DNA from 3 places in the Lysinibacillus sp. S1 genome. Region 3 is predicted to be linked to each of the others. Evidence: riboswitches for the same ligand, from Rfam matches in the RefSeq annotation. Region 3 holds a riboswitch; each other region holds the start of a gene.
What was found. A riboswitch is a leader RNA that binds a small molecule or an ion and turns the genes downstream of it on or off. The one in region 3 is predicted to bind cobalamin.
Positions count from the first base shown of each region.

Region 1: it holds a riboswitch for cobalamin, as region 3 does, so the genes downstream of both, ACHZEU_RS01820 (glutaredoxin) here and cobT (nicotinate-nucleotide--dimethylbenzimidazole phosphoribosyltransferase) in region 3, are expected to answer to the same signal.
Region 2: it holds a riboswitch for cobalamin, as region 3 does, so the genes downstream of both, ACHZEU_RS16380 (FecCD family ABC transporter permease) here and cobT (nicotinate-nucleotide--dimethylbenzimidazole phosphoribosyltransferase) in region 3, are expected to answer to the same signal.

Region 1 is NZ_CP173154.1:345,441-353,151, forward strand. It holds gene nrdE (class 1b ribonucleoside-diphosphate reductase subunit alpha) at 1-1,382, opposite strand, end outside; gene nrdI (class Ib ribonucleoside-diphosphate reductase assembly flavoprotein NrdI) at 1,379-1,738, opposite strand; gene ACHZEU_RS01820 (glutaredoxin) at 1,735-1,959, opposite strand; cobalamin riboswitch at 2,076-2,254, opposite strand; gene ACHZEU_RS01825 (hypothetical protein) at 2,625-2,906, opposite strand; gene ACHZEU_RS01830 (SHOCT-like domain-containing protein) at 2,916-3,302, opposite strand; gene ACHZEU_RS01835 (DUF2089 domain-containing protein) at 3,315-3,680, opposite strand; gene ACHZEU_RS01840 (ABC transporter ATP-binding protein) at 3,871-4,677, opposite strand; gene ACHZEU_RS01845 (ABC transporter ATP-binding protein) at 4,687-5,457, opposite strand; gene ACHZEU_RS01850 (ABC transporter permease subunit) at 5,471-6,280, opposite strand; gene nikB (nickel ABC transporter permease) at 6,283-7,236, opposite strand; gene nikA (nickel ABC transporter substrate-binding protein) at 7,308-7,711, opposite strand, start outside.
Region 2 is NZ_CP173154.1:3,289,998-3,297,708, reverse strand. It holds gene ACHZEU_RS16410 (hypothetical protein) at 1-88, opposite strand, end outside; gene ACHZEU_RS16405 (TetR family transcriptional regulator) at 270-848, shown strand; gene ACHZEU_RS16400 (multidrug efflux SMR transporter) at 923-1,276, shown strand; gene ACHZEU_RS16395 (multidrug efflux SMR transporter) at 1,276-1,590, shown strand; gene dapF (diaminopimelate epimerase) at 1,672-2,529, opposite strand; gene ACHZEU_RS16385 (heme ABC transporter ATP-binding protein) at 2,582-3,373, opposite strand; gene ACHZEU_RS16380 (FecCD family ABC transporter permease) at 3,379-4,425, opposite strand; cobalamin riboswitch at 4,571-4,758, opposite strand; gene ACHZEU_RS16375 (biotin transporter BioY) at 4,912-5,508, shown strand; gene ACHZEU_RS16370 (YdhK family protein) at 5,612-6,181, shown strand; gene ACHZEU_RS16365 (response regulator transcription factor) at 6,224-6,925, opposite strand; gene ACHZEU_RS16360 (ATP-binding protein) at 6,903-7,711, opposite strand, start outside.
Region 3 is NZ_CP173154.1:1,486,106-1,493,816, forward strand. It holds gene ACHZEU_RS07840 (trimeric intracellular cation channel family protein) at 32-637, shown strand; gene cobT (nicotinate-nucleotide--dimethylbenzimidazole phosphoribosyltransferase) at 732-1,787, opposite strand; cobalamin riboswitch at 1,879-2,055, opposite strand; gene ACHZEU_RS07850 (hypothetical protein) at 2,475-2,870, shown strand; gene ACHZEU_RS07855 (rhodanese-like domain-containing protein) at 2,915-3,217, opposite strand; gene hfq (RNA chaperone Hfq) at 3,313-3,543, opposite strand; gene miaA (tRNA (adenosine(37)-N6)-dimethylallyltransferase MiaA) at 3,641-4,543, opposite strand; gene ACHZEU_RS07870 (alpha/beta fold hydrolase) at 4,530-5,447, opposite strand; gene ACHZEU_RS07875 (glycerol-3-phosphate dehydrogenase/oxidase) at 5,451-7,097, opposite strand; gene glpK (glycerol kinase GlpK) at 7,116-7,711, opposite strand, start outside.

The DNA of each region.
Region 1 (7,711 bases), 1.1 Mb from region 3:
CCAAGCCCTACTGAATGCATTAATTGATTGGCTTTTGCAACAGACGGTACATTCTTAATGTGCGTCATTTGCGATACATTCGTTAATAGGTGCATGGCTGTATCGACTAATGCGCCGAAATCATTGACTTTACTTGCTGCATGGATATCGATGGAACCTAAGTTACACGATACATCTAATCCATAGTCATTTGGTTGATCCTGGTCCGTAATGATACTTGTCTCTTGTACTTGTAAGATTTCTGTACATAAATTGGACATTTTGACACGTCCAATATTTTTTAAAGGATGTACCTTATTGACATTATCATCAAAGATTTCAAACGGATAGCCTGATTCAAATTGTGCTTTTTTCACCTCTGTGTAAAGCTTACGTGCATTTAAACGTTTAATTTTACGAATTTTAGGGTTATCAAGTAGCTCGTAGTACATGTCTGAAATGGAAATTTCAGACATACGTTTGCCATATTCTTTAAAAATATCATATGGGCTAAACAAAACGATATCCTTATCACGTTTCATCAGTTCGAAGAAAATACTAGGTATAATAATCCCTGTTGAAAGGGTAGCGAGGCGAATTTTATCATCAGCATTTGGTTTTTTTGATGAAATGAAATTTTCTATGTCTGCATGGAAAATATTTAGATAGACAACACCTGAGCCATTTCGTTGCCCTAACTGATTAGAATAACTGAAAGAATTTTCTAACAGTTTCGCTACTGGGATGACACCACTTGCACGATTTAATATCTCTTTAATTGGATCACCTAATGGACGTAAATCTGTTAAGTTGACCCCAACTCCACCACCAAGGCGTGATAGCTCTAAACAATAGCCAATATTTTCAGCAATACTATTCATGGAGTCATCCATTGATAATTTAAAGCAGCTTACTAATTCACCACGTGCTTTCTTGCCACTATTCAATGCAGTTGGTGTGGCAGGTTGATAGGCTTCCATCATCGCTTCGACAGAACGTTCTGCTAAAGCTGTGTTGCCTTGAGCTAAATACAAAGCAATAATAACAATACGATCCTCATATTTTTCTAAAATCTCTTCGCCGTCACGACTTTTCATAGCATAGCTATCATAAAACTTGCTGGCGCTCATAAAGGATGGGAAACGGAAATTATAATCATAGGCTTTTTTATACAACTTCTTAATAAATTCCATTTCGTACATGTCGATAAATGCTTTCTCATAGTAGCCCTCATCAACTAAATAGCGGATTTTTTCCTCAATATCTATAAAATAACGCAAACGTACGTTGACATACTCTAAAAAGTAGCGGCGCGTAGCTTCACGATCTTTTTCTAACTCAAGTAATCCAGTTGTACTATAACGATTCAGTACGTCATTATTAAGCTTTAAATAGGTTTTCATCTCATTACCCTCGTTTCATAAAACGTTTGTATTGCTTCATAATCTGTTTGATTGCCTCGTAAATCTAATTTCCTTACTAAGGGTACATGATAGGTAGTAGCAATTTTCTCACCAGCAGCGCCAAATACATGATGGCCAAAGTTACTATTGCCACTGGCAACTACTCCTTTACAAAAATCTCTGTTTTTTTCTAAAAAGCGTTGCACCTTCGCTGGAATGTCACCTAAACCATCTGTGTAGGTAATTAAAAGATACGGCTTATTCAGTCGCAATTCTTCAGAGAGCTCGATAGCTTCTGCCTTTAATTTGGATACAACATTTCGGACATTGCCTGTACGACTTGCATAAACGATCATAGGGTAATCAACTCAATTTGAGAAACAATTTCCTGAACATCTCCTATAAAGGTTTCATTCATTTCTAAAACAGGCACACTTAAAAAACCTGCATCTATAATGGTTTGCTTAGCTTGTTCATCGTGATCAATGTTAACAATTTCTGCTTCAAGTCCTGCACGTTGTAATTCAGATTTTACCCACAGGCATTTTGGACAAATTGTTTTCGTATAAAGTTTCATAGAAATCCCTCTTTTCATAAAATAAAAAGGCTATCTCTTTAAGAGAGATAGCTAAAATGGAAACGTTAACATACTAAAAATACCGACGTTCCCATCTCTTAATCCCCGAAGAAATGATTAATTTGTTTTATAAAGGCAGGTCTCCTGGCTTTGCTTCATTCTCTGATTTCCTTCCCATGCGCATGCACAGTGGATGCTATCATCGTCAGCTTAACAGTTGCGGGGACAGCGTCGGAATTGTACCGAACTTCCCTTTTAAACTACATATAGTAGTACCTTAGTAAAACGAACACAATATATTGTTGTTGTTCAATAGTTTTAAGTTTACCATCCTTCAAATGAAAAGTAAATCTAGATTCTAAACTTCTTTATTTTTGGATTATTCAGTATTTTTAATTATGTAGTTCCAAATAGATTACCACTAATCACTTATACCCAAATCAAAAATCTATTTTTAACGATGTACGTGATTTTCTATTAAAATGGATCTAGAATTCTAATTTGAGTTTAAAGAAATCTTCTATTTTATGTACCATTGAAAAATAGTTGTCTCTATCGTAAGTCCTGAAATAATGATCATCTCTTACCCATTTCAAATGATGCTCATTACATTAATAAAGAGCATGCTTTTATCATAACATGCTCTTACCATTCTATCATTGGGATTATAGTCTAACCTTAACCTCAGTCCCGTCCTGAGCTTTGACATCGACTAGCACAAGTCCTTTATAATTTTGTAGTTCCTTGATAATCGGCTTTAACATTTCTTTGTCGATGAGGGGAAAGGTAAAGTCTATTTTCTTTTTATCGAAGTATGCCTTTGTCCACTTATTGGCTTGTTGCTGAATCCATTTAGAAGTTAAAATGGAGAGGACAATGGTTAGCACAGTATAGGGAACAGGGACGGTAAAGCGAACGTCTTTTGCTTTCACTTTTACATGCATCATTCGTCGCCTCTACTCAATGAAGACTGCAACGGAATCTCCGTTTGCTGATTTTATATCTACAATTTGTCCATCTAGTTCATTTTCAATTGCTTCAAGAAGAAGATTGATGTCGATATCTTTTACGTATTTTTCAGATTGCGGAATACTTGCAGCGATGCTGTGTCCTGCCATCAATACGGCTTTGACAAGTTTAATTGGTAAATTTACCGTGACATTATCATTTTCGGTGGATACAACACGGACCTTTAACGTTTTATCTAAATACTTTGTTTTTTCCACAAATTTATTCTCTGATTCTTCTTTCTGTTGTAGCACTTGAATCAGCTCTGATCCTTTATCCGCATCAATTTTGCCCTCTTGAATCATCGTTAACACTTTTGTAATTTCCTCTTTCATGGTCGTTCCTCCCTATTCGTCTTTTAAGAGCTTTATGGCTTCATCTGTTGTGATTTCGCCATTTTCAAGCATGCTTACAATTTTTTTCTCATCTACTTCATTTTTCTTCTTTTGAGCATAGCCAAGGGATGAAATAATATCATTTAGCTTGCCTCGAACTGTTGGATACGAAACCCCCAGTTCCTTTTCAACCTCTTTAATATTTCCTCGGCAGGTTAAAAATACTTCCACAAAATGAAGCTGATCCTGTGATAAGGATGCTAGCTTCGACAATTCAAACTCATTTTCAATGGTCGTGTGACAATGAGAACACTGTAACTTCGTAATTTTTAATGTTTTACTGCAGACAGGACAATTTGTGATTACTTGATAAGCCATAGTGAACTCCTTCCTTTAAGTTAAGCTGATTATATAATAAAGAAATTAAAGATGTAAATAATAAAATTAATAATTTTAATTAAAAAATAAATAAAATTAATATCTTGATTAATTTTATTTATTTTTGTTTCTATATTGCTTTAAAAATTAAGAAAACGCCATTTTTAATTTCTCAAAATGGCGTTTCTGTTTAATTGGGTCTATCCTTCTTTTTTCTTTCCCGCGGGTGTGATGGCAAAATTGCATTGTATAACGCTTGTGAAGCGGGGTGCTGATATGTCCCATCCTTGCCTATCTCCTCCACTAGCTGACCATGCTGCATCACAAGGATGCGATCTGACATAAAACGTGTGGCCTGTAAATCATGTGAAATGAATAGATAAGCAAGCTGTAGCTCTTTTTGAAGTCTTTGCAGTAGCTCTATAATCGTCTTTTGCAAAATCATATCAAGACTACTAATGGCCTCATCTAAAACAATCAGTTTCGGCTTTAATGCAAGAGCTCTAGCAATGTTGACTCGTTGCTGCTGTCCCCCACTTAGCTGTGAGGAATAGTTTTGAGCCATTGCCCACTCTAACTCTACACAGTCTAGTAATTCCCTTACTTTCTGTTGTCGCTCTGCTTTGCTAAAATGCTCGAAATTCAAAAACGGTTCTTCGAGTATTTCGAAAATCGTCTGTTTTGGATTAAATGAATGATAACTATTTTGAAAAACAGCCTGTAAATTTCTTCGTATCATTTTTTTCTCTTTGCTGGGTGCTTCGTATAAATTGACACCTTGAAAGATCAGCTCTCCGTTTGTTGGTCGTTCAATCCCTAAAATAATGCGCCCTAATGTGCTTTTTCCAGAACCACTTTGACCGACGATGCCAAGACATTCTCCTTCCTGAAGTGAAAATGTCACATTCTCTAATACAGGGGCTTCCTGTCCTCGTTTGAATAGAAATGGTCTTTGCGCATAGTATTTCTCAATATTTTTTACTTCTAGTAGCGTCATTTTATCACCTCATAGCATTCTCGCTTGTAAAAGTTTCTTGGTATAGGGATGCTGAGGCGCATCAAAAAAATCAAAAACATTTGCTTGCTCAACGATTTCTCCTTGATACATCACAGCCACATCGTCCGCAAGCTCAGCAATGACACCTAAATCATGCGTGACAAGGAGTATGGTAGCATCTGTTTCTGAGCGAATTTGATTAAATAGTGTTAATACTTGTTTCTGATTGATGGTATCCAGAGCAGTCGTAGGCTCGTCTGCGATGTAGAGGGAGGCCTGTATCGCCATTGACAGAGCAATCATCACTCGCTGTAGCATGCCTCCACTTAACTGGAAAGGATAGTAGGACAAGAGCTGCTCTGGCTGAGGTAAATGAACTTTTTTCAAAGCATCAAGGGCGATCTGTCTCATTTCTTTTTTTGTAAGCTTAAAGTGTGCTTTTAATGTTTCTCGAAAATGACTTTCAATCGTTTGAATATGATCAAATGCAGCGGATGGGTTTTGCAAAATCATCGAAAGATGTCTGCCACGATAAGCTCTCCATTTAGTAGCTGAAACGTTTAATAAATTTTCTTGCAGATAGAGTACGTCCCCTTGGCTGACATGGGCAAAGGACGGTAATGTTTGCATGATGGCATGGCAAAGCATGGACTTGCCACTGCCACTTTCCCCGATAATTCCTAGGACTCGCCCTTTATAAGCTGTCAGGTTGATAGAGGTTAATATATTTTTCTCCCCTATTTTGACTGTGAGGTCTATCACTTCTAAAACTTTCTCCATAACTTCCCCTTTCCTAGTCAAGCCTTTTTAAACGATTTGCTAATTGATTAAACAATAACACAACAAGGATGATGGCAAGTCCTGGATAAAGCATTAATTCAGGATGCTGTCTCATGTATTGCTTTCCTTCATTGATCATCATGCCCCATTCTGGGATCGGTGCCTGCACCCCAAGTCCGATAAACGAAAAGCCTGCAATTTCTAAAATCACCTTCCCGATATCTAATGCGACAATCGTGACAATAGATGGCAATAGATTGGGTATATAATGGCGTCTAATTAATTGGATACCTGTAGTGCCCGTTATCCTAGCAGCTTGAACAAAGTCTTTCTCATTGATGCCAATAAACAAACCTCGGATCATTCTTGCATAATAAATAAGCTGTGTGAAAATGAGCGCTATTAAAACATTTTTTAAGCTAGGACCTAATATACCTAACAGTCCAAATGCAAGTACGAGTGTCGGAAAGGCTAATAAAATATCACATAATCGAATAAAAAGAAAATCAATTAATCCTCTTTTCAACGCTACAAAAGCACCCAGTAGGATAGCTAAAACAATAGCGACTAGCTGAATGATGAGCGCTGAACCTAAAGAATAACGAATACCTAAAAGAAGGCGTGACAAGATACACCTTCCTAAATGATCTGTACCTAATGGATAGTCCCAAGACGGGACTGAAAATTTCTTAGCAATATCGACAGCAAAAGGGTCGTGTGGCATTAAAATTGGCGCCAACAGTCCTAATAAGCCAGTAATGACAAGGAGGAATAGACTGATTAATCCTGTTAAGTTGCCACTTTTTGTTCGTACAAATTTCATTTTTAATCTCTCCTACCCTTCATCATTAGATGAGGGTCCAATAAACGATGCAATATATCTGTACATAAATTGGCAAGCACATAGATAACCGCAATAATTAACACATAGCATTGTACAACTGGATAATCCCTGTTCATAATGGATTCTATTAAGTACCTGCCGAGTCCGGGCCAGCTAAAAACCTGCTCCACAATCACGGCTCCACCTAAAAGATTGCCAAGGGTCATGCCTAGCAAGGAAGTCAAGGGAATAGCAGCATTTCGCAAAACATGACGGATAAGAATCACGGAGCTTTTTAATCCTCTTAGCCGTGCATATTGAACATATTGCTGCTGTAATTCTTCTAGGATGGTTGAACGGATAAGCTGAACGAATAATCCAATTGTTGGTAACGCCAGTGCGAAGGCGGGTAAAACTAAATGAGCAGGTGTGCCCTTCCCGTTTGTCGGAAAGAGTCCTAATTTTAAGCTAAATAAATAGAGTAATAGGAAACCTAACCAAAAGGCTGGAATCGACACACTCAATATGCTAAAGAATCGTATGATTTTATCGATGATGGTGTGCTTATACAATGCGCTTATTACTCCGAATGGAATACTTAGCCCTAAAATGAGGATAAACGCAGCAATAGCTAATTCAATGGTTGCGGGTAATTTCACGAATAGTTCATGTGCCACAGGTAATTTACTAACAAAAGATGTTCCAAAATCTAGCTGGATTATGCCCTTTCCCCATAGCAAATATTGAAGAAAAAACGACTTGTCCGTTCCCAGTTCCTCACGTAATGCCTGAATGGCTTCCTCTGTTGGCGCAACCCTTGCCAAACGTAGTATGACTTCAGCAGGCTCTACAGGAACAAAACGAATAAATACAAAGGTTAGGATGGAAACGCCTAATAAGACAAAGGGCAATGTTAAAATTCTTTTTAAACAAAAGATCCATGTTGATTCATACATGCTGTCACTTCCTACTCAATCCTATGATAAAGAGAGAGCTGTCTCTGCTAGACACACTCTCTCCTCCACTTTTATTTTTCTTTAGCCATTTGTGCATAAGGTATATCATATTCAGATGCACGTGGTGCAAAATCCTTTAGAGATGGTTGATAAATCACATTATTTGTTTCGTAAGAAATAGGGTAAAAGAGTGCCTGGTCATGAAACATCGTTAAAATATTCGTGTAAAGCTGCACGCGTTCCTGTTCATCTGTTCCTACTAATAATTGGTGAATTTTCGTATCGATTTCTTTGGCGTTTGCTAGGCCTAATTTCGCCTCGTACACACCACTAGCATTTGGTGTAGCTGATTCATTTGCAAAGCTATGTGGATCTGTAGGTGGTCCATTGGTACGCCAGAAATTAATATCCACCTGGTCATCCATCAATTTTTGAAGACCGACCATTACATCTGCCCCTTCTAAATTCAACTGAA
Region 2 (7,711 bases), 1.8 Mb from region 3:
CAACTAATGTTACACCAATCTTTTCTTCAAGCTCATTAATTTTTTCTAGTTGCTGCGGGTCTAATTGTGCAAACTTAATTTCTTTCATGGTCATCAATCCTTTCAATTATACAATTCCCCGAAATATAGAAAATATACTCCTTCGCATAATTGTGGAATTACAAACGAACATTGGATAATAAAAATGACTGATAATCAGTCATTTTTATTGACATTATTTTTCTTATTCTATAACATAATAATTAAGTAAGGCAAAAGTGAGGGATTGCATGTCAAAAGAAGAAAAAATTATTCAAGCTGCCATTGAGGTTTTTCGAGAAAAAGGTATAGAAAAAACAAAAGTTTCAGATATCGTTAAAGCTGCTGGGATCGCTCAAGGAACATTTTATCTTTATTTCCCATCACGCCTTTCTGTTATGCCTGCTATTGCAAAAAATATGGTAGAAAGAATTATTGCTACCTTAGATGAAGGTATTTCAAGTCATAAGCCCTTTGAACAGCAACTTGAAGAGGTTGTGGAAATGGTTTTCTTAATCACGAAAGATTATGGAGATATCGTTGCACTTATTTATGCAGGTATTGCGCAAACTGAGCATTTAAAAGAATGGGAAAATATATATGCACCCTATTATGACTGGATGAGTCATTTCTTATTATCTGGCCAGCAACAGGGAATGATACGTGATTCAATTGACCCAACACGTTCTGCTAAACTGATGATTGGTCTAATTGAATCTGCTGCTGAACAAATTTATTTATTTGATGATAGCAAGGACGAAACAATGAAATTGCTCAAGCTTGAGCTTATAGACTTCCTATCTCACGCACTTGGCCTACGTCACCCATAAAAGTGACGTTCTCTTTTACCTCGAAAATGACTGAATGTCAGTCATTGTATTACCTAATAGAAAGGATTTTATTGATGAAAAAAGAATGGATGTACGTCGTTTTAACAAGTTTATTTGAATTGCTTTGGGTATTTGGCTTTAACGTAGCAAGCTCATGGTGGCATTGGATAATTATTGTGACAATCATTGCTATAGATTTTCATTTCTTATCGAAGGCTTGTGAGAGCTTACCTACTGGTACAGTCTACGCTATTTTCGCTGGAGCAGGTGCAATCGGTACCACATTAATGGATATTTTCATTTTCGAAGGAGAATTTAATGCCATTAAAGGACTGTTCATGATTATTTTATTATTAGGTGTGATTGGTCTAAAATTAGCGGATAATTCCTCTAAAGAGCAGATGCAAACGAAAGGAGAGAATGTATAATGGGTTGGATACTTATTATCTTAGCTGCATTGTCTGAAATTATAGGTGTGGTTGGCTTACGCTTCTATAGTCAGCATAAAACATTACGAAACTTAATGTTATATATTGGTGGTTTTGGTGTGTCTTTTGCCCTTTTATATGCATCCTTCAACTATTTGCAGTTAAGTATTGCCTATGTTGTTTGGGTAGGAATTGGTACTGTTGGAGCTGTACTCGTAAATATCATTTTCTTTGGCGAATCCAAAAATCTATCACGTATTATCAGTATCATAGCAATTATCGTAGGTGTAGCAGGCTTAAAAGCAGTATCTTAATGGCTTTACAATATAGGACGCCACTCTTAAATCGGAGGCGTCCTGTATTCATTTATTTAAAATGGCATGAAATGGGAGTAATTAAGATAAAAATTCATAAATACCATCCGCGATAAATTCTGCAGGTCCACGCATCCAGATATGATCATTGTCAGCCCATCGTATGACTAAGTCACCGCCACTAAGTTGGACTACTATCTCTTCTCCCTTCTGACAAAAACCATTTAATATAGCAGCCACTACCGCTGCACAAGCACCTGTCCCACATGCCTCTGTTATACCCGAACCTCGTTCCCAAACGCAGCATTTTAATGCCTTCTCATGAACAACCTCTACAAACTCAACATTGCAGCGATAAGGAAATCTCATATCGTTTGCTATAATACCGCCTAATGTTCTTAATGGTGCTTGCTCGATCGCATTCACAAAAACTACGGTATTGGGATTGCCCAAAAACAAAGCTGTTACTAAAAGAGTTTGTTGGGGTAAAGGAAATATTTCATTGATGACAAGCTCATTTGGGTTTCCTAACATCGGAATGTCTTTGCGCAATAAGAGAGGCTTGCCCATATCGACAATCACTTCTATTACACGATTGTCTTGCACCACTACCTGTACCAGCATAATCCCGGATTTCGTTTCAATCGTAATTAGCTCTTGTCGTACAATATGACGTTCAAAAATATACTTAGCAACACAGCGAAGACCGTTACCACAATTTGTCCCCTCAGATCCATCTTTATTAAATACACGCATACCACAGTCAGCAATTTTAGAGGGTTGGATAATAATCAATCCATCTGAGCCAATACCAGTATGGACATTGGCCATTTTTTGAGCCAATTCACAAAAGATATCTTCCTTGTAATCATGTTGGAAAAGATCAAGATAGATATAGCTGTTGCCAATACCATGCATTTTCGTAAAGGCTATTTGCATACAGTCACTCCTTAAAGGTTGTTTTATGTATCTAATAGAAGATGACACTTTTCTATATTTGGCTAAACCCCTTCGTGAACTGTTCAGGAACATATGTAAGATACGGCTTCCCTGTCATTGGATGTATTTGAATATCCGCAAAAACACCAAATACATCTTGCAGCACTGTTGGCGTAAGTACTTCCTCTGGTGTACCATGACAAACTATTCGCCCTTGCTGTAAAACGTAAATTTGATCGCAATACATAGCAGCAATATTCAAATCATGTAAAGCTGCTACTACGGTTAAATGCAAAGTCTGAATTAAATCCATAAGTTGAAGTTGATGTTGAATATCTAAATGATTCGTCGGCTCATCTAATATTAATATCTGTGCTTGTTGAGCGAGTGCCCTTGCAACCATGACACGTTTTTTCTCGCCACCAGAAAGCGAACTAAAGCTTCGTTTCTCTAAATGCGATATGCCCGTTTGCCTAAGAGCCTCTTTAACAATTTGAAAATCTTTCTCTTGATCAAGCTCTAACAGCTTTTTATGTGGGGTTCTTCCCATACTGACTAAATCATGCACAGTGAAATCAAATAATACGGGTGTCTCTTGGCTTACAACAGCCAAATTTTTCGCAATTGCTTTGCTTGATTGCTTTAATATATCTTGCTCATTTAATACTACCGAGCCACTTTCAGGTTTTAGGAGACGATACATATTTTTTAACAATGTTGATTTTCCGCTCCCATTAGGACCAATTAATCCAACAAATTGCTTTTCTTTTATTTGAATACTTACATCATGCAGTATACGCTGATCGTAAATGGAGAATGATACTTTTTTCGCTTCTAATGTCATGGAAGTTAATCTCCTTCACCGAAAGAATAATTGTTACGACGGAGAAGCCAAATGAAAAATGGTCCTCCACAAAAAGCTGTAATAATACCAATTGGCATTTCCTGAGGAGCAATAATAATTCGAGCAAAGGCATCTGCCCACACTAAGAATATTCCACCTATTAAAGCACTGATAGGTATTACGTATTTATAGTTTGAGCCCACAATTAAACGCACAATATGGGGAATAATCAATCCCACAAATCCTATAGAACCACTAACTGCGACAAGCACACCTGTTAATAGAGATACTAGTAGTATTAACTGAATACGGAATTGCTGAAGATTAACGCCTAATGTCACTGCCGCCTCTTCTCCTAGTAATAATAAATTTAAATTGCGATAGTGTAGCCACAGTAGCCCAAATACAATAAAGAATACGAAAGCTGGAATCACAATATTATTCCATTTGGCTCCAGCTAAACTACCTAGCATCCAAAACATAACAGCCTTTAAGGCCCCTTCTTGCTTTGACATCATTAAAATAAAGTTAGAGATAGCCGTTAAGATAAAGGACACAGCCATGCCTGCCAATAGCAAGCGGAAAATAGAGACACGTCCCCCAACACGTGATAAGAAAAAGACAAGTGCAATGGCAAGTAATGAACCAAGGAATGCGGATACTGAAAGAGCGTAAATACCTAAAAATGAAAAGGCTCCTAAAATAATCACAGAAGTAGCTCCGACAGCTGCCCCTGAAGAAATCCCTAGAATATACGGGTCTGCAATAGAATTACGTACTAGTGCCTGAATGGCTGCCCCTGCAATAGCTAACCCCGCTCCTACTATCGCAGCTAGCAAAACACGAGGTGCTCTTATTTGCCAGATGATGATTTCCTGAGAGCGACTCCAATCTTGCTCGATCGAATTTTGTATAAAAGGAATTTTAGAAAGAATGACTTTCCATACATATAACGGTGTAACTGTAACTGAGCCAACRATTACAGCAAAGGTCATTGAAACAATTAATACCATGAAAAGTACGAAGGAAAATAACATAAATTTTTTATTCATCTGTTTTAAACTCCTACTGAATATTGATGAATGAAGCAATAAAAAAAGGTATCCCATGCGAAAATGCGCATAGAAATACCCAAGATTAAACAAAGTCAGAAAAATATCCAGCTATTGTCCGTAATTGCTTGCATCCTCGTGGGCATTACAGGTATTACTAAATGGCAGGTCTCCTGGCTTCGATTCACTATCCTATAATTGCCTTCCCATTCTTAAACAGTGGCAAATCATATTATAGGATTCATCGTTACAGTTGCGGGACAGCGTCGGACTTCCACCGACTTCCCTTTTAAGTGACATTCAAAATGTCACACCAATAGTATTTGAAGTTATAAAATTGTGACGATTCTATCATACATTTTTATAGATAGATAGTCTACTTCAATTTAATTCAGTAATTGCGTTAACTTATACAAATAATAAAGTTGACACAAATGTATTCGTTTTTTACACTAGCAGTAATAACTTATAAAACGAGGTGAAATCATGGCAACTGTTACACAACATAGTCACCATAAGTTAAGAACTGTTGACATTACCTACATTGGATTATTTACAACGCTAATGATGGTGGGTGCTAATATCACTTCCTTTGCACCTTTTATGGTAGTAGGTGGTGTACCCATTACGCTTCAAACCTTCTTTGCAATTTTAGCAGGGCTTATTCTTGGTAGTAGAAAAGGTGCGCTCGCCTGCACAATTTATATGTGCGTAGGATTGGCAGGAGCTCCTGTCTTTGCTCGTTTCGGGGGTGGAATTGGCCAAATTTTAAGCCCTACCTTTGGGTTTATTATTACTTTTATATTTGCGGCATTTGTTGCGGGGTTAATCGTAGAACGAAGCGGAACAAAGAAAAGTTTTATCGTAGCTGCTTTGGTAGCAACGGCTATAAATTATTTGATAGGAACAAATTGGATGTTTTTTGCCTATAAGCTATGGGCAAGTGCGCCAGAGAATTTTTCATATAAGCTCGCTTGGCTTTGGATGATTCCTCCACTACCAAAAGATATTATTTTAGCTATTTTTGCTGGTATCTTCGCCCATAGATTACAAAAAACATTGAAGATCATGCCCATTCAATAGCATATCTCCCCGCCAGACTAGAGAAATGTTTTTCATAGGTTATATCCATCGTTTCTGCATATTTATTTGCTACATTAGGAGCACATAGTGAGGAGGATATCATATGAAATTCAATAAAAGATGGTCAGTCGGACTATTATCAGTAGTCGCTCTAATTAGTTTATCGGCTTGTACAGAGGATCAAACAAAACCTGCGTCCACTTCTAATGAAGCTGCTGAAGAAATGGATCATTCTACAATGAACCATTCAAGTTCTGGCGAAGTACCAGTAACGTTAAAAAAAGCTGAAAATCCGAAATTTCCTATAGGAAGCACAGCCATTATTACAGATGGACATATGGAAGGTATGAAAGGGGCCGAAGCAACAATAGTAGGTGCCTATACTACAACTGCCTATGTTATTTCCTATGAGCCTACATCTGGTGGAAAGCGAATAGAAAAGCATAAGTGGGTAATTCATGAAGAATTAATTGACCCACAAGAAGCACCACTGGCTCCTGGAACAGAAGTAAAAACGGACGCAACACATATGGAAGGTATGGAAAATGCGACTGTCCTTATTGACGAGGCTGTGCAAACAACTGTATATATGGTTGATTATACTTCCACTACAAGTGGTGAAGCTGTAACAAATCATAAATGGGTAACAGAAGAAGAGCTTAGTCCAAAATAATAGAAAATAACCTCTACCTTCAATTCTGGTAGAGGTTATTTTCTAGCTTTTATGTTCCATTTGCTTTCTCTTTGCAGACTTATGCCATTTATAGCCGATGCCCCAAACGGTTTGCAAGTAATCATCCGCCGGAAAACCACTTTTTCTTAATTTTTCTCGTAAATTACGTACATGTGAATCAATGGTACGATCTTCAATCGTTACATCATATCCCCAAACGGCATGTATAAGGTGTTCTCTAGAAAATGCTCTATTTTGATAATCTAAAAATAGGGCGAGCATGGCAAATTCCTTTGGTGTTAATGGAATTGCCTTATGTTGAAAATATACTTCAAAGGACTCTCTATCTAAACAAAGCCCTTCAAAGTTAATCACTTTTTCTTCAGATATCGTTCTTCTTAATACAGCATGTATGCGTGCTAACAATTCTTCCTCATCAAAAGGCTTTAAAACGTAGTCATCAGCACCAAGATTTAAACCTTTTACAATATCAGCGTGTTCTCCTTTTGCAGTAAGCATAATGATAGGAACATCCCAAAACTTCCTAATTTCCTGGCAAACCTGCCACCCATCCATCTCTGGCATCATAATATCCAAAAGAACTAAATCCACATGCTCTTCTTCTAAAAAATGCAATGCCTCTTGTATAGAAGACATTGCTCTACAATTAAATAGTGGTTCCAAATAAAGGGTTAATAAATCTAACATTCTTGGTTCATCATCAATGCATAAAATCGTTTTCATTCATTTCTACTCCTTTAAATGATAATTCAAAAGTAGTCCCTTTATTTATTTCACTTCTAACCTTTATTTCTCCCCCATGTGCTTGTACTAGCTCCTTGACAATAGCAAGCCCAAGTCCAGATCCACCTAAAGCACGACTACGTGATTTTTCCACTCGATAAAACCGATCAAAAATATACGGTAAATCCTTCTTTGGAATTCCTTTCCCTGTGTCTTCAACGATGATGCTTAAAATTCCACTGTCTTGTTTTACAGTGACTGTAGTCATATCTCCTGGTGCACAATAGATTAATGCATTATTTAATAGATTAATCAGAATTTGCTCAAGTCTTGCTTCATCTGCACATAGTGTTAAGCCATTATCACAACGTACAACTAAATAGATACCTTTATCTTGAAAAGCGGGACTTAATTTTTCTTCAATGCTTGTAAAAAACGGCTCTAAATGTAAGCAATGTTTTTCAATTACAAATGAGTTTTCATCCATTTTCGCTAAATCAAATAAATCTTTGATTAATCTAGAAAGTCTATTTGTTTCTTCTATTATAATAGCTAAATACTTTTGACGATCTTGCTCTGTTAAATCCCGTTTAGCAAGAATGTCTGTATAGCCTTTAATAAAAGTTAGCGGTGTACGAAGCTCATGTGCAATACTCGATAAAAACTCCTTACGCTCTTGCCTTAGATGATTTAAATCATTGGATAAAAGCTGGATAGCATTTGATAAATCCCCAAGCTCATCTTTTCCATTCGTAGAAAGAGCAACTGTAAAATCACCCTTACTCA
Region 3 (7,711 bases):
AGTTTATTTATTGATAGAAGGGGTGAAAGGGATGGCTTGGGAGGTTTTTAGTATTATAGGAACAATTGCCTTTGCTATTTCTGGGGCAATTATTGCCATGGAAGAAGAATACGATTTATTCGGTGTATATATACTTGGTATTGTGACTGCTTTTGGTGGAGGAGCTATTCGAAATTTACTCATTGGACTACCTGTCACAACGCTTTGGGGACAGGATATGATGTTTCAAATAGCGCTTGCTGCGATTACGATATTCTTTATTTTTCCGCATCATCTGATTCAACATTGGCATCGTTGGGGTAACTTCACAGATGCGATTGGCTTATCAGCATTCGCTATTCAAGGCGCACTCTATGCTGTCAAGCTTGATATGCCAGTGAGCGCAGTCATTGTAGCTGCTGTTTTGACAGGTTCAGGTGGTGGTATTGTACGAGATTTATTAGCTAGAAGAAAACCATTAGTTCTCCGTGATGAAGTTTATGGTGTTTGGGCAGCTCTTGCTGGACTGCTAATCGGATTCGAGGTTTTTACAGGGGACATATTCCTTTATATTTTATTCGCAGTGATTACAGCTTTACGTATTCTTTCCTATATGATGAAGTGGCGCTTGCCATTACGAAAGTTAAATCGTGCATAACCATTCAGCCAATGACCAAAAATTAAGTCATTGGCTGTTTTATTGTTTAAGCTAATGTTTCATTCCTTATTTGATTAAAAAAGAGACATTTAACTTACCTTTTTAACAACTGCATTGATTCTTCTAAAGTCACCATGTTTTTCATCATCGAGCAAGCTGCATCTAAAAGAGGAAAGGCTAAGGCTGCTCCAGAACCTTCGCCTAAACGCATATTCATATGCAACATCGGTTCAATGCCCAGTAAGGCAGCGGCAATTTTTGCCCCTGGTTCCTCTGAAGCATGGGAAGGAATGATATAATCGATTACTTTTGGTTCGAGCTTATAAGCAATGAGGGCGGCTATAGTCGAAATAAATCCATCAATGACAACGGGTTTACGATGGGCAGCAGCGCCAAGAATAATACCTGTCATCGCCCCTATCTCTAACCCTCCAACCTTAGCCAGAACATCAATAACATCACTTGGATTAGGCTTATTTAAGGTAATTGCTTTTTCAATAACTGCCGCTTTATAGGCAATGCCTCCTTGGCCTACTCCTGCACCAAACCCCGTTACTTCGATAGGGTTGCATCCCGTCAAAACAGCTAATATCGCAGCACTTGGTGTTGTATTGCCGATGCCCATTTCTCCAGTCCCAAGTACATCAGCACCTTTTATGATTTCCTCAGTGGCCACACGGATTCCTACTTCTATCGATTGAATGGCTTCTTGTTTGGCCATAGCTGGACCGTGTGCCATGTTATCGGTACCGTATTTAATTTTATGAATAATGACACCTGCATCAAGTGAAATATCTTCTTTTACTCCCACATCTACTGTGACCACCTTTGCATTGGTAATCCCCGCAATCGCACAAACGCCTGTACCCCCCTTAGGAAAATTTAATGTTTGAAAGACCGTAACATCTTGTGGATTCGTGGTTACACCTTCCTCGCAAACACCATGATCTGCAGCACAGACAATCATCACCTTTTTGTCGACCGTCGGATATAATTGTCCTGTTATACCAGAGAGCTGTACGGCAATTGATTCTAGTTTACCCAAGCTACCCGGGGGCTTACAAAGCGCATCAATCCGCATTCTAGCTTGCTCCATACTTTTCATATCAACCCCTTGAATGTTTTGAATCGTGTCTTGTAATAATTGCATGATTATTTCTCCTCTCGTTCTCATTAAGACAAAATAAAAAGTCTGTAGTTTATTGTCATGACAAATAAACTACAGACTTTTCCATCATCTATATCTTCTAAAGCATGTAGGCAGGTCTCCTGGCTCAAGTTCAACACCTCATAGTACCTTCCCAGCTTTTCGCTAGTGGCATACACTATGAAACTCCCTTATACAGTGGCGGGTCCGCTAAAGCTTTTCACTTTATTCCCTATTCTCCCTAGTGGGCACCTATTGCTTTTATGTAATTATGTTAAATCTACTTTACAACTTTTTTAGTGTCAAGAGGAAAAAATTTTTTGAGTGTTAACTTAGTACATACTCCAATTCCCAATATAAGCTTATCAATAGCCTGTGAATCTTTCACTTGATTCCTAGTCTTCCTTAATTATTGCTTTTAAAGATTTCTCTATGCCTAACACTCAGCTTGTACAAGAACTAATTACTAAATCAATTGTCTTAACAAATAAACTACAGACTTTTCCATCATCTCTACCTTCCGTAGCATATGTTTTGCCAATTCACTGAGTAATGTTGAACATAAAAGTTGAAAACCTTAATAATCTGTTCAATGTAAACATAAATTATTTCTAAAAATTCAGTATTCAGTTGATTAAAATTAGGGTAAGTATCAAATAGTAAAACGATGAAAAGTTAGGAGTAGATACGATGAATGCAAAAGAATTAAGAAACGCTATTGCTGAAACCTGTGAAACGCACGATAGCCTCTATGCCAAACTCGTAAAACCGATCAATCAGTTATTAATCAATATCGACGCTTCGATCAGCGAAGAGACAGCAAATAAAATACTAGAAAATTTAAAATTATTTCATAGTGGTGATAAATACATTACGGAGTGTCATTTCGAGGAGAGTCAAAATTTCTTGAAAGATGGCATTGAGCTTCTCCAAAAAGGGGATTTGGCGAATGGAGCACTACAAATTTATGGAGCTGGTCTAAACTTTGCTAGTTATGCTTCAAAAGTGCAGGGACAAAAAAATGTTAATATCTACAAAAACTTTGAAGAGAATTTTAATTTTATCATGGACGCCGTGAAAAAATAATCATGAAAAAAGAAAGAGTATATGCTCTTTCTTTTTTTCATGATTTATTTAAATTCTAATTCTCCATCATAAGCCAGCATGCCGCCTTCAAGGTTTGTTACATCAAATCCTTGTGCCTCTAAGTAAGCACACGCATTGGCAGAACGAGCTCCAGCCTTACATACAATAATATATGGCTTTTCTACATCTAATTCCTCTAAACGTTCAGGGATAGTTCCGAGTGCAATATGTTTAGCACCTGGGATCATGCCATGTGCTACTTCATCCTCTTCACGAACATCGATAATATATAGGTCCTCATTTGCATCTAACAGATCTAATAATTGTGTTGTTTCCATTGTTTTCATAAACTTTGTCCTCCAAAATATCAAATTCCACTATCATTATAGCTTGTAGCAAAAAAAACAGCCAGTGTGAGAACACTAACTGTTTAACATACTTATTATACTTCTGTCTCTAAAAACTCTATTTGTTTTGCTGGTACGAATGTAGAAATGGCGTGCTTGTAGATTAGGTGCTGCTTATTTTCAGCATCAAGTAGTAATACTGTAAAATTATCATATGATTTCACAGTCCCTTTTAACTGAAATCCGTTTAACAGAAATACAGTTACAAAAACACTGTTTTTACGTAGTTGGTTCAAGAACGTATCTTGCAAATTGATTGATTTCATCAAATAGCCTCCCTACTAACTTTCTACCTCTTCATTCCTATAGTAGCATGTTCTACCAATTTATCAATTAGTAATTTTTAGAAATTCTTCTTTATTCTTATAATCGATCATCCGGCGTAATAAAATGGACATCCATTTTATTACGGAAATAAGTAAGCTGTCTTTTTGCATAGCGACGGGAATTTTGTGTTAAGCTATCAATGGCTTCCTCTAGGGTACATTTGCCATCTAAATAATCATATAATTCTTTATATCCGATGGCTTGTATAGACTGCACACCACGGATATTTTGCTGCCATAGTCCCTTCACCTCTTGCAGAAGACCATTTTCCATCATTAAATCAACACGACGATTAATACGGTCATATAGCACGTCACGGGACATGTTTTGACCTAACCCTAAAATAACATGATTGTAAAGGGGTACTTCCCCTCGATTTTGTGCTTCAGCTGCTTTTGATACACCGCTTAATTCCAGCATTTCTAATGCACGAATAACACGACGTGTATTGTTTGGATGGATTGTCTCCGCTGTTTGAGGGTCTAGTTGTTTTAGTTTGTCATGCATTGCCTCAGGGCCAAGCCTTGCTAATTCCTCATAGTAGGCTTTTCGTGCTTCTTCATCTACTTTTTCATCAGTAAATTGGAAATCATAGAGGACAGCTTGTACATATAAGCCAGAGCCTCCTACTATTATAGGTAATTTTTGACGAGCTTGTATTTCCGCGATCTTCGCACGTACTAATTTTTGATAATCTGCTACCGAAAAGGGTTCTGTAGGCTCTAAAAAGCTTAGTAAATGATGAGGAACGCCCTCCATCTCTTCTTCGGTAATTTTAGCTGTCCCAATATCGAGCCCTTTATAAACTTGCATGGAATCACCATTAATGACTTCACCGTGATATTTTTTTGCCAGTTCAATGCTTAATGCCGTTTTACCTGAGGCAGTCGGCCCCACTATTGCTACGACCTCTGCCTGCTGCAATTTAGTTTCTATCATATTTTTCTAACCACCGTAATAAAACTTGAAAGACCGCTTCTTGATTGTCTTCATTTAAAATTTCATGTCGTTTATCCTCGAATAAATAAACCGTTACATCCTCTACCCCCACCGCTGCTAATTGTTCAGCAACTTTGTAAACGCCTAGCCCCTGTTCACCAACTGGATCCTTACTGCCACTAATCAAGAGAATAGGAAGGTCTTTTCTTACTTTTGCTAATTCTTTTTTACGATTTAGTGTGGCAAAGCCAGTTGTCAAATCCACGAAAAATTGATTCGTTGGAATAAAGCCACAATAGGGATCATCGATATACTTTTGCACCTCTTGTTGTACTGAACATAACCAATCATAGGCAGTCTTCGGATTGGGAAATCGCTTATTAAAGCTACCAAAGCTCAATCGATTTAACAGCTTACTTTCAGTTTCTTTTCCTAGCCCCTTAGCTAAAGCCTTGGCTACTAGATTTCCTACAGCATGCAAGGCTGTCACATTTCCAGTGCCACAGAGAATAACATTGTCTACTTGCTCTCCATATAATTGAATATAGCGTCTAGTAATGAAAGAACCCATACTATGGCCAAAGAGAATAAATGGTACATTAGCGTATGGTGCGTGAAGTTGTGTAATCACTTCATGAGCATCTTTTACAACACGCTCAAAGCCGTTTTCTTCAGCAAAAAAGCCCAATGTCCCATTATATGCTGCCGTTTCACCATGCCCACGGTGATCGTGCATCGTCACAACATAGCCTGCTGTGTTGAGTGTTTTCGCAAATGTTAAATAGCGACCGCTGTGCTCTGCCATGCCATGCAAAATGTGAATATGTCCAATACATGGCGTTGAAGGCTCCAATGTTCGAGTGAAGACAAATTGTTCATCCGACATTTGAATATAACGCTCCATCCCTTACTCCCCTTCTTTCACAAAATTTGTTGCATCGTTAATGGCTTGCTCTAATTCAGCAATATACCTATTTTTTTGCTCCTCCGTATAATTCAAGCGTTGTTGCATCACCTGAATTACTTGCTGTTTATAAAGCTTTACTGCTTCAATATCGAAGTATAATAAACCAGTACGACGAATAAAGAAGTCGCTTGGTGTATAGACCATTTCAGCTTCAATGCCATACAGTAGCATAGCATGTAAGGCAAGAGGCATTGTACTACCATGTTCATGTAAAAATTTCACGCGATCAAATAAAGCATCTACATTCGTGCCATACTTTTGTACAAGCTGCTTGGCTTCATCATAATTTAAGCCATACTGTACGCCTTCTCGTGCTTTATAGGCAATATAGTCAGGGAAATTTATAGCGTTAATTCCCTTTGCACCGGAAAGTGCTAGCTCACGTGTTAAACAGGCACTTGCATGCTTGTAACGACGGGTCTTCACAATTTTATCGACAATCGTTTCAGCCATTTGGCGATAGCCCGTAAGCTTGCCACCAGCGATTGTCATTAAACCACTTGGCGCTGTCCAAATTTCATCTTTCCTTGAAATTTCTGATGGATCCTTGCCTTTTTCATAAATCAGTGGCCGTACGCCTGCCCAAGAGGATTCTATTGTGTCTCTTGTAATAGTAGCTGTTGGAAAGACCTTTTTTGCAGCCTCGATTAGATAATCCACATCTTGCTGTGTTGCCACTGGATGTACAGGATTACCTTCATAGACAGTATCCGTCGTCCCTACATAGGTTTTGCCATCTCGTGGAATGGCAAAGGCCATGCGACCATCAGCAATATCAAAATAAACAGCTTGCTTTAGTGGAAAATCCTTTTGTTTGATGACAATATGAACGCCCTTTGTTAGACGTAATTGCTTGTTATCTGCTACTTTATCTTTTTGTCGTACGTCATCAACCCATGGACCCGTTGCATTCACAATTTGGGCGGCATGGACATTGAGCATTTTCCCCGTCACATGATCCCTCACTTTAATGCCAACAAGCTTTTTCTTTTCATAAATAAATTCCGTCATTTCAGCATAGTTGAGGCAAAGCGCTCCATATTCAACAGCCTTTTTCAATACTTCAATTGTTAGACGGGCATCATCTGTACGGTATTCCACATAATAGCCACCGCCGACTAAGCCATCTTGATTGAGTAAAGGCTCTAATGCCAAGGTTTCCTGAGCATTTAACATCGTTCTACGTTCATGTTTTTTGACACCTGCCAAGCGGTCATAGACCTTTAATGCCATAGATGTTGTGAAGGGACCGAGTGAACCCTTTTTATATAAAGGTAATAGCATTTTTTCAGGCGTTGTGACATGTACAGCATTATCAAAGACAATTTCACGCTCTCGCCCTACCTCGGCTACAACTCCTACATCAAATTGCTTTAAATAACGCAGACCACCGTGAATCAATTTGGTTGAACGGCTCGACGTACCAGCTGAAAAATCCTGCATATCAATTAATGCGACAGAAAGGCCTCTTGATGCGGCATCTAATGCAATTCCTGCACCTGTAATACCACCCCCAATGACTAATACGTCAAAGCTATAGTGCTCTAGATAATATAAAATTTTTGGTCGCTGCTCAAATGAAAACATACCTTTCTCCCCCAATAGCTATGATTTAAAAATTCGTGTTGCCTCTACAGCCTTCTGCCATCCTGTGTACAGAGCTGTGGCTTGTTCTTCATCCATGTAAGGTTGATAGGTTTCCCCACTCACCCATAATGCAGATAAAGCCTCTTGGTTTGGCCAAAAGCTTGTCGCCAGCCCCGCTAAATAGGCTGCACCGAGTGCTGTTGACTCATTGAGTTTTGCTAGCTCTACTTGTAGCTGTAAAACATCACTTTGGAACTGCATTAAAAATTGATTTTTGACAGCTCCACCATCTACACGGAGTACTTCAATCGGAGTACCTGCTGCTTCTTCCATTGCGTCTAGTACATCTTTCGTTTGATAGGCTAATGATTCTAGTGTTGCTCGAATAAAATGTTCTTTTGATGTTCCACGTGTTAACCCAAAAATGGCGCCACGTGCATCTGTATCCCAGTAAGGTGTACCGAGTCCAACAAAGGCAGGGACAACATAGACCCCATCGGTATGATCTACTTTTCTAGCATAGGTTTCAGAATCCTCTGCAGTACGAATCATCCTTAGTCCATCTCGTAGCCATTGAATAGCTGATCCTGCTACAAATACACTACCTTCCAATG